2 linked regions of the Rubrivirga marina genome follow. The protein of the gene in region 1 binds, or shares a complex with, the protein of each later gene. Links are inferred from orthologs where the notes say so. Each region holds a gene or a part of one and is shown on either strand. Other genes may lie near its edges.

The links.
Region 2: the proteins of nusB (region 1) and rpsJ are in contact, whole or in part, in a solved structure (PDB 3D3B), measured with the Escherichia coli proteins. The link is inferred for Rubrivirga marina from one-to-one orthologs.

Annotation. Positions count from the first base shown.
Region 1 is NZ_MQWD01000001.1:840,170-845,212, forward strand. What follows is about bases 908-3,757. They hold nusB (transcription antitermination factor NusB), read right to left. Parts: upstream 2,654-3,757; coding sequence 2,162-2,653; downstream 908-2,161. Other genes in these bases: BSZ37_RS03300 (hypothetical protein), read left to right, coding at 926-1,456; BSZ37_RS03305 (metallophosphoesterase family protein), read right to left, coding at 1,453-2,157; BSZ37_RS03315 (DNA internalization-related competence protein ComEC/Rec2), read left to right, coding at 2,766-3,757. Also shown: redox-regulated ATPase YchF, read right to left, coding at 1-830; more of BSZ37_RS03315, read left to right, coding at 3,758-5,043. UniProt on the Escherichia coli protein: Part of the processive rRNA transcription and antitermination complex (rrnTAC). The complex forms an RNA-chaperone ring around the RNA exit tunnel of RNA polymerase (RNAP).
Region 2 is NZ_MQWD01000001.1:2,572,039-2,581,881, reverse strand. The notes cover bases 4,184-7,160. They hold rpsJ (30S ribosomal protein S10), read right to left. Parts: upstream 5,838-7,160; coding sequence 5,529-5,837; downstream 4,184-5,528. Other genes in these bases: tuf (elongation factor Tu), read right to left, coding at 5,905-7,092; rplC (50S ribosomal protein L3), read right to left, coding at 4,850-5,470; rplD (50S ribosomal protein L4), read right to left, coding at 4,184-4,845. Also shown: rpsQ (30S ribosomal protein S17), read right to left, coding at 1-110; rpmC (50S ribosomal protein L29), read right to left, coding at 312-521; BSZ37_RS22510 (helix-hairpin-helix domain-containing protein), read right to left, coding at 570-1,028; rpsC (30S ribosomal protein S3), read right to left, coding at 1,448-2,257; rplV (50S ribosomal protein L22), read right to left, coding at 2,282-2,671; rpsS (30S ribosomal protein S19), read right to left, coding at 2,692-2,970; rplB (50S ribosomal protein L2), read right to left, coding at 2,976-3,806; rplW (50S ribosomal protein L23), read right to left, coding at 3,860-4,153; more of rplD, read right to left, coding at 4,159-4,183; fusA (elongation factor G), read right to left, coding at 7,172-9,271; rpsG (30S ribosomal protein S7), read right to left, coding at 9,355-9,825. UniProt on the Escherichia coli protein: Involved in the binding of tRNA to the ribosomes. Part of the processive rRNA transcription and antitermination complex (rrnTAC). The complex forms an RNA-chaperone ring around the RNA exit tunnel of RNA polymerase (RNAP).

The sequences.
Region 1 (5,043 bases):
AGCGCGTACGCCTCCTGCGCCAGCCGGTCGAGGCCGGACTCCTCGACGCCCGCGGCCTCCAGGAATTCGGCCTTCTCCTCGTCGTCGAGCTCGGCGACCTGCGCCTCGAACTCGGCCGAGACGACCACGACGCCCGCGCCCTCCGCCTCGGCGCGTTCGCGGACCTGCTCGACGTAGGCGTTCCCGTCCGGCAAATCCCCTTCGCCGACGTTGGCGGCGTAGAGGACCGGCTTCGCCGTCAGGAGAAACTGGTCGCGGAGGATCGGCGCCTCGGCATCGGAGACGCCGAGCGTCCGCGCCGGCAGGCCGTCGCCGAGGTGGTCCTCGAGGCGAGCGAGGAAGTCGGCTTCCATCTTGGCCGCCTTGTCGCCCGTCTTGACCGACTTCGCCACGCGCTCGCGCCGCTTCGAGACCGTCTCGAGGTCCTTCAGCAGAAGCTCCGTCTCGATCGTCTCGATGTCGCGGATCGGGTCGACCGAGCCCTCGACGTGGACCACGTTCGGATCCTCGAAACAGCGGACGACATGGGCGATCGCGTCCGTCTCGCGGATGTTGGCGAGAAACTGGTTGCCGAGCCCTTCCCCCTTCGAGGCGCCTGCCACGAGCCCCGCGATGTCGACGAACTCGATGACGGCCGGGAGGATCTGGGCCGAGCCCGCGAGCTCCGCGAGCCGATCCAGCCGGGAGTCCGGCACGGGCACGACGCCGACGTTCGGCTCGATGGTGCAGAACGGGTAGTTCGCCGCCTCGGCGCCCGCCTCGGAGAGCGCGTTGAAGAGGGTGCTCTTGCCCACGTTGGGCAGCCCGACGATGCCGACGCGAAGCGCCATGACGATGCGAGAGTGGTTCGGCGACGAGTCTACCGACCGCGTTCCCGAGGCGGGCGGAGCGGGGGCGAAGAGTGGAAGCGAGTAGCTTCATCCCGATGCGCCGTGCCCTCCCTCTCCTCCTCGCTCTGCTGGCGGCGCCCGTCGTCGCGGCGCAGGTCGGGCCCGACCCGCTCGGGAGCCGGCCGCGCGTCTACGTCGGGGGCGGGTTCGGGCCTGGCTTCGGCGGCGTCGCGATGGGGACCGATCCGGTGTTCACGGTCTTCACCCGCGAGGTCGCCGTCTACGCCGACTACGTGCCGCGCGTGACGGGCGGGAGCGGGCGCCTGCTCACGGCCGTCGGCCTCGGGGGGGCCATCCGCACGCTCCGGATCGCCGACATCGCGCGGAACCAGGACCCGGGGGCACTCGACGTCGACCTCGGGCTACGGATCGGCCCGTCGTTCTACACGGCCTTTTTCGAGCAGTCGGCCGAGAGCCGGTCGCGGGCGTTCAGCGTCATGATCGACCCGTTCGCTCGCGTCACGCTCCGGCGGGAATCGGGTCGCGTGTTCTTCGCCGAGGTCGGGACGCAGGCGCCGGCCCTCCGCGCCGGACTGTCGACCTCAATCCGCTTCCCCGGACGCTAGCCGGAGACGTCGTCGACCGTCGCGACGGACAGGAACCGGCGGTCGGGCAGCGAGACGGCCGTGAGCCGCCCGAGGCCGGGCCGGTGGACGAACACGGCCCCCGTGTCGATGTCGATGAGATGCGGCGTGTCGATGGGCTCCGAGACCGGCGTGTGGCCGCAGACGACCGGCTTCTCCCACTTCGAGAGGTCCGCGTCGAGGTGTTGGCGTGTCCAGAGCGCGATGTGCGGGTCGGGATCGGCGATGTTCTGGGCCACCGTCTTGCGCGTGTCGAGTCCGGCGTGGACAAACGCGAAGCCCTCCCCGTCGGCGACGAGCTCCGTGCGGCGGAGGAACTCGACGTGCTCGGGCGGAAGGCGACGGTCGCCGCGCGCCTCGTAGGCCGCCAGCGTCGAGTGCCCGCCGTTGACCCACCAGAGGTCCGCGTCGCCGACGCCCTCCGCATAGTCGAGCATCATCTGGTCGTGATTCCCGCGGAGGAAGACGCAGCATGGGCCGGTGCCCCGCACCGACGCCGTCTCCATCTCGATCATCCGGTCGAGGACCTCCGGGCTCGACGGGCCGCGGTCCACGTAGTCGCCCACAAACACGAGCACGTCGTGCGAGCCAAGCGTCCCGCCGGCGTCCTCCGCAAGACGGTCCAGTAGGGCGTCCAGCGTGCGCACGCACCCGTGGACGTCGCCGATCGCGTACCACGCCACGGCTCTAGGCGCTGTCGCTCCGGTTGCTCGACTCGACGAGGCCGCGGCCCGACTTCTTCATCCGGTCGGAGTCACGGAGCTCGCGGAGAACCGCGTCGAGCACGCCGTTGACGAACGCCGGGCTGTTGTCGGTCCCAAACGCTCGGGCCACCTCGAGCGCCTCGTTGAGCGTCACCTTGGGCGGGATGTCCTCGAAGTAGAGGAACTCCGCGATCGCGATCCAGAGGACGAACCGGTCGGTCCGAGCGATCCGGCTGAGGTCCCAGTTCTCGACGTGCCGGTCGATGAGGACGTCGGCCTCGGTCCGGGCGTCGGCGGCCTTCAGGAATAGGCGCTCGGCGAAGCGGAGGTACGTCCGATCACCCTCGAACGCGGGCCGGATGATCGTCGCCAGGACGTGGTCCACCGAGTCGCCGCTGGCCTCGTAGGCGTACAGGGCCTGGAGGACGCGCTCGCGGACTTGGCGGCGCTTGCTCAGACGGGGCGGCTGGGACACAGGACGTGAGAGAGCGAGGGAAGAGACAAGATACCCGGGCCGGGCGAACGAACCCGGTCAAGAGGAGGCGAAGCGGGGGTTGCACGGAACGGGGCGCCGGGTCTAGGCCGTCATGCCGCTCGCGCCTCCTCCCCCGCCGCTCCGCCTCGCGACCCGGCCTGCCCTCGCGCTGGCGGCGCTCGTCGCGGGGGGCATCGGCCTCGGCCGCCTCGTCTCTGGCGTCGACCCGATGACGTGGGCCGTCGGCGGGCTCGCCGTCGTCAGCCTCGCGGTGGGCTACGTGGTCGTCACGCGTCGGCGCCTCGTGTCGCTCGGACCGGTCGCGCTGGCGCTTGCCGTCGGCGGAGCCGCACTGACCCTCGGCGCGGCCCGCGACGCGGCGTCGCGAACGGCACGCCCCGACGGCATCGAGCGCATCGCCGAAGCGGCGTGGGAGGCCGACAGCCTGGGCGACCGGGCGCCGATCACGGTCTGGGCGACGGTCCTCGACGCGCCGGAAGCGACGTGGTCGATCCGCTTCACCGCCGCTGTGGACTCGGCGGCCCGAGGCGACACGCACGGCGTGGTGAGAGGCCGGGTCCTGGTCTCACTCCTCGTCGGCGACGCGGGCGCCGTCTACCCCGTCCTCCGCCCCGGCGACCGCGTGCGCCTCACTGGACGCCTCGAACGTTTGCCCAGGCGTCGCAACCCGGCGCAGTTCGACTACGGTGCGTACCTCCGCCGCCAGGGCGTCGGCGCGATGCTGACGGTGGAAAGTGAAGCCGACGCGGCCTTCCTCGCCCCGAGCCGCCAGCCGACGGACCGCATCGCCAACGGGGTCCGGGTCCACATCGAGACGGCGCTCGCCCGCCACGTCCAGGATGCCGAGGTCCGCGCGCTCTTGCGGGCGCTCCTCTTGGCCGACCGCAGCGGCATCGAGGCGGGCACCCTCGACGCGTTCCGAGAGACCGGCCTGATGCACCTGCTCGCCGTCTCGGGCTTGCACGTCGGCCTCGTCGGGCTCACACTCTACGTGCTGCTGAAGCCGCTCCTCGGCCGCCTCGGGGTCCGGCGACGGCGACTCGAAGCGGCGCGCGCGATCGCGACGCTCGCGGTGCTGGCGGTGTACGTGGTCGTCGCGGGCGCGTCGGTCTCGATCGTCCGAGCGTTCGTGATGGTCGCCCTCGTGATCGCGGGACGCGCGCTCGACCGGCGATCCGACACACTCAACGCGCTCGGGATAGCGGCCTTTTTACTCCTCGTCCACCGTCCGGCCGCGCTGTTCGATGTCGGCTTCCAGCTGTCGTTCGGCGCCGTCTTCGCCCTCGTCACGCTCACGCCGCTGTTGACGTCGGCCGTTCCCGAACGGGTTCGCCAGTCGAAAAGCGGGACGTTCGTCGTCGGGTCGATCGTGACGTCGGTGGCCGCGACGATCGGGACGGCGCCAGCACTCCTCTACCACTTCGGGCGCCTGCCGATCGGCGGGCTCGTCCTCAACGTCGTCGCCATCCCGCTCACGGCGGCGACCCTCGGCGCCGGGCTCGGGTGTGCCTTGACGGCGTGGGTACCTCCGCTGGCGGCGACGTTCGGCGCGCTCGCGACGGCGACCGGCGGCCTCCTCCTCGGGACGACCGAGGCGGGCGCGGACACGCTCGGCGGCATCGCCTACGACGGCTTCCTCGACTCGGCCTCGGTGCTGATCGCGCTGTTGCTGGGCATTGCCATCATGGCACTCTGGCGTCGGCCGGTCGCCCGGACGCGGCTGGCGCTGGCGGCGCTCGGCTGCCTCGCCATCGGGACGTGGACGGGCTTCGCAACCGGCGACGGACGCCCCGCTCTCGACGCCGTGTTCCTCGACGTCGGCCAGGGCGACGCGACGCTCCTCTCGACGCCCGGCGGCCGCCACGTTCTGATCGATGCCGGCCTCAAGTCACCGTATGTCGACGAGGGCAAACGGACCATTCTTCCCCATCTCGAGAGGTTCGGCATCGCCCGCCTCGACGCGCTCGTGCTCACCCACGCCGACGCGGACCACGTCGGCGGCGCGCGGTCGGTCCTCGAACACGCCGAGGTCGGCCGGCTGATCGTCAACGGCCAGGACGGCACGACCGATCTCTGGACCAGCGTGCTCCATGTGGCCGACTCGCTCGGCGTGCCGGTCCAGGCTGTCAAAGCGGGGGATACGCTCGCAGTCGACCCGGCGATTAGGCTCCGCGTGCTCGGACCTGGCGGGCCGATGGACTCGCCGAACGACGCCTCCGTGGTCCTCCTCGCGGAGTACGGAGCGACCCGCTGGCTGCTGACCGGCGACGCCGAGGTCGCCGGCGAGGCCGCCCTCGTCCGTCGGTTCGGAGAGCACCTCGAAGTCGACGTCGTCAAGGTGGGCCACCACGGCTCGCGGACGTCCTCCA
Region 2 (9,843 bases), 1.7 Mb from region 1 along the record:
ATGGCCACGGTGATCGTCTTGTCCATCTTGTCGGAGACGACGAGGCCGACGCGGAACTTGCGCGCGCCGCGCTCGGCGACCGCCTCGGCGGTCTGCTGGGTGTCTGCCATAGCCTGGGTGCCCTCGCGGGCGGGTTGCTATTCGCTTGGTGGGCCGGGACCCCACCAACTACGGTTGGTGCGCCGGAGCGCGGGCCGGGCACTGCGCCCGGCGGGAAAAGTGAGGATAGGCACGCACCCGGTGAAGGTTCAGTCAGAGCCGGGGCAGCGCCCCCTCCCCCACCGAAGCTTCACGCGGTGGCGCGCGGCGCGCTAGGCGCCGGCCTCCTCGGACTTCTCCCGGAGGATGGTCTTCATGCGGGCGATCTCGCGCCGCTTCTGGCGGAGCACGATCGGGTTCTCGAGCCCGGTCACGGAGCGCCGGAAGCGGAGGTCGGTGATGTCCCGCTCCTCCTCGGCGATCCGCTGGCGGATCTCGGCCTCGTTGAGGTCGCGGATCTCGTTGGCTTTCATATCGGTCATGGAAAGGCCCCGAGCCGGAGCCCGGGGCCAGGTGCTATAGAGTCGGGTCTAGGCCTTGGTCTCGTCGTCGGACGGCTCGCCGGCCTCGGCCTCGGGCGCGCCCTCTTCGGGCGCCTCCTCGGTCGCGGTCTCGGCCTCCGGCTCGTCGATCTCGACCACGTTGCCGTCGGCCTCGCGCAGGCCCTCGACGTACTCGTCGAGGCCGTCGAAGTCGCCGTCGGCGAGGTAACGCGCCTGCTGGGCCCACGTCTCCTCGTTGACCGACTGCTCGTCGGCGCCGTCGGACTCCACGATCTCGCGGAGTTTGTCGAGGTCGGCGTCGGCGAGCTTGGCATACGTGTCGATCCCGGCGGCCCGGAGCTGCTCGGCCATCGTGTCGCCGAGGCCGTAGATCTTGGTCAGGTCCTCCGTCGTGACCTCCGCCGTGAGGCCGGAGTCGTCGCCGGTGACGTTGTCCGGGATCGGCACGGGCTGGGCCTCGGGCCGGACCACGAACTTGGCCTTCATCGGGAGCTTCTGGATGGCGAGGCGCATGGCCTCGCGCGCCAGTTCCTCGTCCACGCCGCCGATCTCGAACACGATCCGGCCGGGCTTGACGACGGCCACCCAGTACTCGGGCGAACCCTTGCCCTTGCCCATTCGGGTCTCGGCCGGCTTCTTGGTGATCGGCTTGTCGGGGAACACGCGGATCCACACCTTCCCGACGCGCTTCATCTTGCGCGTCATGGCGATACGGGCGGCCTCGATCTGGCGGGACGTGATCCAGCCGGCCTCGAGGACCTTGATCCCGTAGTCGCCGAAGGTGACGCGGGACCCGCGCTGGGCGAGGCCCTTGACGCGGCCCTTCTGCATCTTGCGGAACTTGGTCCGCTTCGGCATCAACATGGCAAATTCAGTCTATGTGTGTGCTGCTGCGAAGGGTTCGGTTAGCGTCGGCCGCCGCCACCGCCACCGCCACCGCCGCTGCCGCCCCGGCCACGTCCGCCGCTGTCCCGACCGCCACGGCGGTCGTCACGCCCGCCGCCGCGACCGTCGCGACGACGGCGCTCGGGGACGCTCGGCGCCGCGTTCTGCTGGCGCTGGGCGGTCGCGTTGGGCGAGAGGTCGGGCGTGCCGATGACCTCGCCGTGGAAGATCCAGACCTTGACGCCGGCCGTGCCTTGGATGGTGAAGGCCGTGGCCTGCGCGTAGTCGATGTCGGCCCGCATCGTGTGGAGCGGGACGCGGCCCTCGAGGTACTGCTCGACGCGGCCCATCTCGGAACCACCGAGGCGGCCGGCCAGCTTGATGCGGATGCCCTGGGCGCCCATGCGCATCGCGGCGCCGAGCGCCTGCTTCATCGCGCGGCGGTAGGACACGCGGCCCTCCAGCTGCTGCGCGATGTTCTGCGCCACCAGCGAGGCGTCCAACTCGGGACGCTTGATCTCGTTGATGTTGATCTGGATGTCCTTCGCCGTCAGCGCCTTGAGCTCCTCGCGGAGCTTCTCGACCTCGGAGCCGCCGCGGCCGATGATGACGCCCGGGCGCGAGGTGTGGAGCGTGAGGATGATCCGCTTCGGCGTCCGCTCGATGACGGTCCGGGAGAGGCCGGCGCGCTTAAGGCGCGCCTCGAGGTAGCGACGGATCTCGTGGTCCTCGACGATCTTGTCGGAGTACGAGCCGTCGGCGTACCAGTTGGAGTCCCAGCCTCGGATCACACCGAGACGGAAGCCGACGGGGTTGGTTTTCTGACCCATGGTCTTGTTGTCTGGGTGTAAGAGTTAGTCCTCGACGCGCTCGCCCTGACGGATGGAGCGGGGCTCCTTCTCATCGGGCGTGCCGACGACGACGGTAAGGTGGCTGGAGCGCTTGAGGATCGGGTGGGCCCGGCCGCGCGAGACGGGGCGGAACCGCTTGATGACCGGCGCCTGGTCGACCATGATGGTCTTGACGATGAGACGCTCGTCGTCGATCCGCTCGTCCTGGTTCTGGTCGATCAGGTTGCCGTAGGCGTCCTGGATGGCCCGGCGGACCATCGCGGCGGCCTTCTGCGGCATGAACTCGAGCGTGTCGATCGCCTGCTGCGCGTTCTTGCCGCGGACGACGTCGGCCACGATCCGCATCTTGCGCGGGCTGATGCGGAGGTACTTCCGCTTGGCGCGTGCTTCCATTGGTTCGGTGTTCTAGGTCGTTAGCGGCGGCGGTCCTTCTTGGCGCCGGCGTGGCCCCGGAAGGTGCGCGTCGGAGCGAACTCGCCGAGCTTGTGCCCGATCATGTTCTCCGTCACGTAGACCGGGATGAACTGCTTTCCGTTGTGCACGGCGAACGTGTGGCCGAGCATGTCCGGGGTGATCATCGAGCCGCGGCTCCACGTCTTGACGACGCGCTTCTTGCCGCCCTCGTTCATCTCCTCCACCTTCTGGCGGAGCTTGTAGTGGACGAAGGGTCCTTTCTTGAGCGAGCGTGCCATAGGGGTTACTTCTTCGCGTTGCGGCGACGGACGATGAGCTTGTTCGACGCCTTCTTCTTCTTGCGCGTCTTGAACCCCTTGGCGTAGACGCCGGTCGGGGACTTGGGGTGGCCGCCGGACGCCTTGCCCTCGCCGCCGCCCATCGGGTGGTCGACCGGGTTCATGGCGACGCCGCGGGTCTTCGGACGGACGCCGAGCCAGCGCTTCCGGCCGGCCTTGCCGATGTCGATGTTGAAGTGGTCCGGGTTCGAGGTCTGGCCGATCGTGGCCCGGCACTCGACCGGGACGCGGCGGACTTCGCCGGAGGGGAGCTTGAGGTTGGCGTATTTGCCCTCCCGCGCCGTGAGCTGGGCGTACGTGCCGGCCGAGCGGGCCAGCTGGGCGCCCTTGCCCGGCTTCATCTCGATCGCGTGCACCTGCGTGCCGAGCGGGATGTTCTGGAGCGGGAGGCAGTTGCCGAGGTCCGGCGACGCGTCCGGGCCAGACGCGACGGTCTGGCCGACCTCGAGCTTGTCCGGCGCGATGATGTAGCGCTTCTCACCGTCGGCGTAGACGAGGAGGGCGATGCGGGCGCTCCGGTTCGGGTCGTACTCGATGGCGGAGACGCGGGCGGGGATGCCGTCCTTGGTCCGCTTAAAGTCGATGATGCGGTAGCGCCGCTTGTGGCCGCCGCCCTGGTGGCGCGTCGTGATGCGGCCGTTGTTGTTGCGACCGCCCTTCCGCTTCAGCGGGGCGAGCAGGCTCTTCTCCGGCTCCGACTTCGTGATCGTGTCGAAGGCCGAGACCGAGCGGTGCCGCTGACCGGGCGTGGTCGGCTTGAGCTTACGGATAGCCATAGTGAGGAGGGCTTACCTGCCGACGGCGACCGCCGGCTTTGCGCCCTGGTGGGTTAAACGGATTCGTAGAAGTCGATCTCGCCGGTGGCCAGCGTCACGACGGCCTTCTTCCAAGCGGCCTGGCGGCCCTGGACCAGCCCGCGCTTGGTGAACTGGCGGCGGCGCTTGCCGCGGACGACCATCGTGCGGACCTCCTTGACGGTGACGTCGGGGTAGCGGTCCTCGATGGCCTTCCGGATCTCGAGCTTGTTGGCGTCCTTCGCGACCCGGAAGCTGTAGTGCCGGCCCTCGTCGGCCAGGCGCGTCGACTTCTCGGTCAGGACGGGGGTGATGATGATCTGGCTCATGGGTCCTAGGCGTTGTCGTCGCCCTCGGGGGCGTCGGTCGTGTCCGCGGCGACCGTGGCCTTCTGGGCCGGGCGGAGCGCCTCGGTCAGCGCCTCGACGGCGCCCTCCTGGAGCACGATCGTCTTGGCGTTGAGGAGGTCGAGCGTCGAGGCCTGGTCGGCCGGGAGCACGCGGACGCCCTTGAGGTTGCGGGCCGAGCGGTAGAACACGTCGTCGCGGCCGGCCGTCAGCACGAGGGCCTTGCCCTCGACGCCGTTGCCCGTGAGCATGCCGACGACCTCGCGGGTCTTGGGCACGTCGAGCTCGAGGGCCTCGACCACGCGGAGCGCGTCGCCGTCGAGCTTGTACTTCAGGGCGCTCCGGCGAGCGAGCTGCTTCGTCTTCTGGTTGACGCGGAGCCGGTACTCGTGCGGCTTGGGCCCGAAGATCGTGCCGCCGCCCTTGCGGAGCGGGCTCTTGGCGTCGCCGGCGCGGGCGTTGCCCGTGCCCTTCTGGCGGTAGAGCTTGCGGCGGGACTTCGAGACCTCGCTCCGCTCCTTCGTCTTGTGCGTGCCCTGGCGCTTGTTGGCCTGGATGGCGCGGACGTCGAGCCAGATGGCGTGGTCGTTCGGCTCGAGGCCGAAGACGGCGTCGTCGAGCTCGACCTCGCGGCCGGCCTCGGCGCCTTCGCGGGTGTAGACAGTCAGTTTCATCGTTCTAGGCCTTGCGGATCTCGACGATCCCGTTCTTGTGGCCGGGCACGGCGCCCTTGACCAGGATCAGGTTGTTGTCGGGGAGCGTGCGGACGACGCGGACGTTCTTGACGGTCACGCGTTCGCCGCCGGTCCGCCCACCCATCCGCGTGCCCTTGAACACGCGGCTCGGGTCGGAGGCCTGGCCGATGGAGCCCGGCGCCCGCTGGCGGTTGTGCTGGCCGTGCGTGGCGTCGTTGACGCCGCGGAACCCGTGGCGCTTAACGACGCCCTGGAACCCCTTGCCCTTCGACGTGCCGGAGACGGCCACGCGGTCGCCCTCGGCGAACACGTCGACGGTCACCTCGTCGCCCAGCGCGACGTCGAGGTCGACGTCGCGGAACTCGACGACATGCTTCTTGGGGGACACGCCGGCGGCCTCGAAGTGACCTTGGAGGGCCTTCGTGGTCCGCTTGGCCTTCTTGTCCTGGAAGCCGAGCTGGATGGCGGAGTAGCCGTCCGTGTCGGGCGTCTTGACCTGCGTGACGGCGCAGGGGCCGGCCTCGATGACCGTCACGACCGTCTGGCGGCCGGACTCATCGAAGACGCTTGTCATTCCGACCTTGCGGCCGAGGATGGCGCTCATTGAACCGTGTGGTTAGTTAAGCGGGAAGTAGGAACGCTGGCGACGATCGCCAGCGGGGTCAGACCTTGATCTCGACGTGGACGCCGCTCGGAAGCTCGAGCTTCATGAGCGCGTCGACGGTCTTCGACGAGGTCGACAGGATGTCGATCAGCCGCTTGTGGTCGCGCGTCTCGAACTGGTCGCGCGCCTTCTTGTCGACGTGCGGGCCCGAGAGCACGGTGAAGATCTTCTTGCGCGTCGGCAGCGGGATCGGCCCGCTCACGACCGCGCCAGTCGACTTGACCGTGCGGATGATCTTCTCGGCGCTCTTGTCGACCAGCGTGTGGTCGAAGGACTTGAGCTTGATCCGGATCTTCTGGTTCGCCATTGTGGCTGGGTGAGGCGTGCGGGCGGCCGGTCAAGATGGGACCGGCCGCCCCCCGCGTGTGTGTGTTCTAGTCGAGGATCTTGGAGACGACGCCGGCCCCCACGGTCCGCCCGCCCTCGCGGATCGCGAACCGGAGCCCCTCCTCCATCGCCACCGGGACGATGAGGTCCACCGTGAACTGCGTGTTGTCCCCCGGCATGACCATCTCGACCCCCTCGGCCAGCTCGATGTCCCCCGTCACGTCCGTCGTCCGGAAGTAGAACTGGGGACGGTACCCCTTGAAGAACGGGGTGTGCCGGCCCCCCTCGTCCTTCGACAGGATGTACACCTCGCACTCGAACCGCTTGTGCGGCGTGACGGCCCCCGGCTTCGTCAGGACCATCCCCCGCTCGACCGCCGTCTTCTCGATCCCCCGGAGGAGGATCCCCGCGTTGTCCCCGGCCTGGGCCGAGTCCAGGAGCTTCCTGAACATCTCGACGCCCGTCACCGTCGACGTCATCTTCTCCTCCTGCATCCCGACGATCTCGACGGGGTCCCCCACCTTGATCGACCCCCGCTCGACCCGGCCCGTCACGACGGTCCCCCGGCCCGTGATCGAGAACACGTCCTCGACCGGCATGAGGAACGGCCGGTCGACCGCCCGCTCCGGCGTCGGGATGTACGCGTCGACGGCCGACATGAGCTCGTCGACCTTCGCCACCCACTCCGGCTCCCCGTTCAGGGCCCCCAGCGCCGACCCCTGGATCACCGGGAGGTCGTCGCCCGGGAACTCGTAGCTCGAGAGGAGCTCGCGGACCTCCATCTCGACGAGCTCCAGGAGCTCCTCGTCGTCGACGAGGTCCGCCTTGTTCATGAACACGACGATGTAGGGCACGCCGACCTGGCGGGCCAGGAGGATGTGCTCGCGGGTCTGGGGCATCGGCCCGTCGGTCGCCGCGACGACGAGGATCGCCCCGTCCATCTGGGCCGCCCCCGTCACCATGTTCTTGACGTAGTCCGCGTGGCCCGGGCAGTCGACGTGGGCGTAGTGCCGCTCGGCCGTCTCGTACTCGACGTGGGCCGTGGCGATCGTGATCCCCCGCTCCCGCTCCTCCGGGGCGTTGTCGATGTCCTCGAAGTTCTTCGCCTCGCCGCCCGACGCCTCGGCGAGCACCTTCGTGATCGCCGCCGTCAGCGTCGTCTTGCCGTGGTCGACGTGGCCGATCGTCCCGACGTTCACGTGCGGCTTCGTCCGCTGGAATTGCTCCTTCGCCATGATTCTGTTGGTCTGGGTTGAGTCTTGTCTGAGAGAGTGGGGTGGCCCGCCTCGCTGCCGAGGCGGGCCGAGTGGGGCACTATGCGGCGGCCTTGCCGGCCGCCGAGATCTCCTCCGCGATGGAGGTCGGGACCTCCTCGTAGTGGTCGAACTGCATCGAGTAGATGGCCCGGCCCTGCGTGTTCGAGCGGAGGTCGGTCGAGTAGCCGAACATCTCGGAGAGCGGGACGAACGCGTTGACGACCTGGGCGTCGCCGCGCTGGCCCATCCCCTCGATCCGGCCGCGCCGCGAGGAGAGGTCACCGATCACGTCGCCCATGTACTCCTCGGGCGTGATGACCTCGACGTGCATGATCGGCTCCATGATGACGGGGTTCGCGCGGCGCGCGGCCTCGCGGAGCGCCATCCGGCCGGCGATCTCGAACGAGAGCTGGTCGGAGTCGACGTTGTGGAACTTGCCGTCATAGAGCCGGGCCTTGATGGCCTCCATCGGGAAGCCGGCGAGCGGGCCCTGATCGAGCGCGCTCTCGATCCCCTTCTGGACCGACGAGATGAACTCGCGCGGGATCGACCCGCCCTTGATCTCGTCGATGAACTCGAGGCCCTCGGTGCCCGGCTCGGCCGGCGAGAACTCGATCTCGACGTGGGCGAACTGGCCGCGGCCACCCGACTGCTTCTTATGCGTGTACTTGTGGTCGATGCTCGACCGGATCGCCTCGCGGTACGAGACCTGGGGCTCGCCGACGTTGGCCTCGACCTTGAACTCGCGCTTGAGGCGGTCCACGATGATCTCGAGGTGGAGCTCGCCCATCCCCGCGATGAGGGTCTGGCCGGTCTCGTCGTCCGTCGACACCTTGAAGGTCGGGTCCTCCTCGGCGAGCTTCTGGAGGCCGGTCCCGAGCTTGTCGATGTCGGCCTTCGTCTTCGGCTCGATGGCGATCTTGATGACGGGCTCCGGGAAGTCCATCGACTCGAGGACGACCGGGGAGTCGGGGTCGCACAGCGTGTCGCCGGTCTTCGTGTCCTTCAGCCCGACGATGGCGCAGATGTCGCCGGCCTTGACCTGGTCGATGTCCTCACGCGTGTTCGCGTGCATGAACAGGAGGCGACCGGCCCGCTCCTTCTTCTCGGTGTTGGCGTTGATGATCGAGTCGCCCTTGTTGAGCGTGCCCGAGTAGACCCGCGCGAACGTCAGGCGGCCAACGTAGGGGTCGGTCGCGATCTTGAAGGCGATGGCCGCGAACGGGCCGTCGGGGTCCGGGACGCGCGTGACCATGTCCTCCGTCCGGGGCTTGTGGCCCTCGATCGGCGGGACGTCGAGCGGGCTCGGGAGGTAGTCGAGGACGCCGTCGAGGAGCCGCTGGACGCCCTTGTTCTTGAACGCCGAGCCGCAGAAGACCGGCGTGATGTGCATGGCGATGGTCGCCTCGCGGACGGTCGCCTTGACGTCCTCGACGGGGAGCGTCTCGCCCTCGAGGTACATCATGAGGAGGTCGTCGTTGTGCTCGGCGACGGCCTCGAGGAGGTTGATCCGGGCCTTCTTGGCCGTCGGCTTGAGGTCCTCCGGGATGTCGATCTCGTCCCAGGTCGCGCCCTGCGTCGTGTCGTCCCAGACGATGGCCTTGTTCTCGATGAGGTCGATGACCCCCCGGAACATGTCGCCGTCGCCGATCGGGATCTGGACGGGCACGGCGTTGGCGCCGAGCCGGTCCTTCATCATCGCGACGGCGTTCTGGAAGTCGGCGCCCGTCCGGTCCATCTTGTTGACGAACGCGATGCGGGGGACGTTGTACTTGTCCATCTGCCGCCAGACCGTCTCGGACTGGGGCTCGACGCCGCCGACGGCGCAGAACAGGGCGACCGCGCCATCGAGGACGCGAAGCGCACGCTCGACCTCGACCGTGAAGTCGACGTGGCCGGGCGTGTCGATGATGTTGATGCGGTGGTCCTTCCACTCGGCCGTCGTGGCGGCCGAGGTGATGGTGATGCCGCGCTCCTTCTCCTGCTCCATCCAGTCCATCGTGGCGCCGCCCTCGTGGACCTCACCGATCCGGTGCGTCCGGCCGGTGTAGTACAGGATGCGCTCGGTGGTCGTGGTCTTGCCCGCGTCGATGTGGGCAGAGATCCCGATGTTCCGGGTGTTCTCGAGCGAGAAAGTCTTGCCGGTGAGGTCGGCCATGGTGGGGTCTCGGTGTGGTCGGGGGGACCGAGGTGGAACGGGCGAGGGCCGTCAGTCGGCGGCCCCGCGCGTGACGATGCGGTTTAGAAGCGGGCGAAGTGGGCGAACGCCTTGTTGGCCTCGGCCATCCGGTGCGTGTCGTCCTTCTTCTTGACGGCACCGCCCTCGCCGCGGCTGGCGGCGATGAGCTCGGCCGCGAGCCGGTTGGCCATCGATTTGTCGCCGCGAGCCTTGGCGTACTGGAGGAGCCAGCGGAAGGCGAGCGACGTCCGCCGCTCGGGGCGGACCTCGATCGGGACCTGGTAGGTCGCGCCGCCGACGCGGCGGCTGCGGACCTCGACGAGCGGGGCCGCGTTCGTGAGCGCCTGGCGGAACACCTCGACGCCGGGCTCGCCGGTCCGGTCCTCGATGAGGTCGAAGGCGCCGTAGACGAGGCCCTGGGCCACGGACTTCTTGCCGTCGCGCATGACGGCGGCGATGAACTTGGCGACGGTGACGTCACCGTAGATCGGGTCCGGGGTGGGGATCCGCTTGTCTGCTTGCTTCCTGCGCATGGGGTTTTCAGTCGGCGA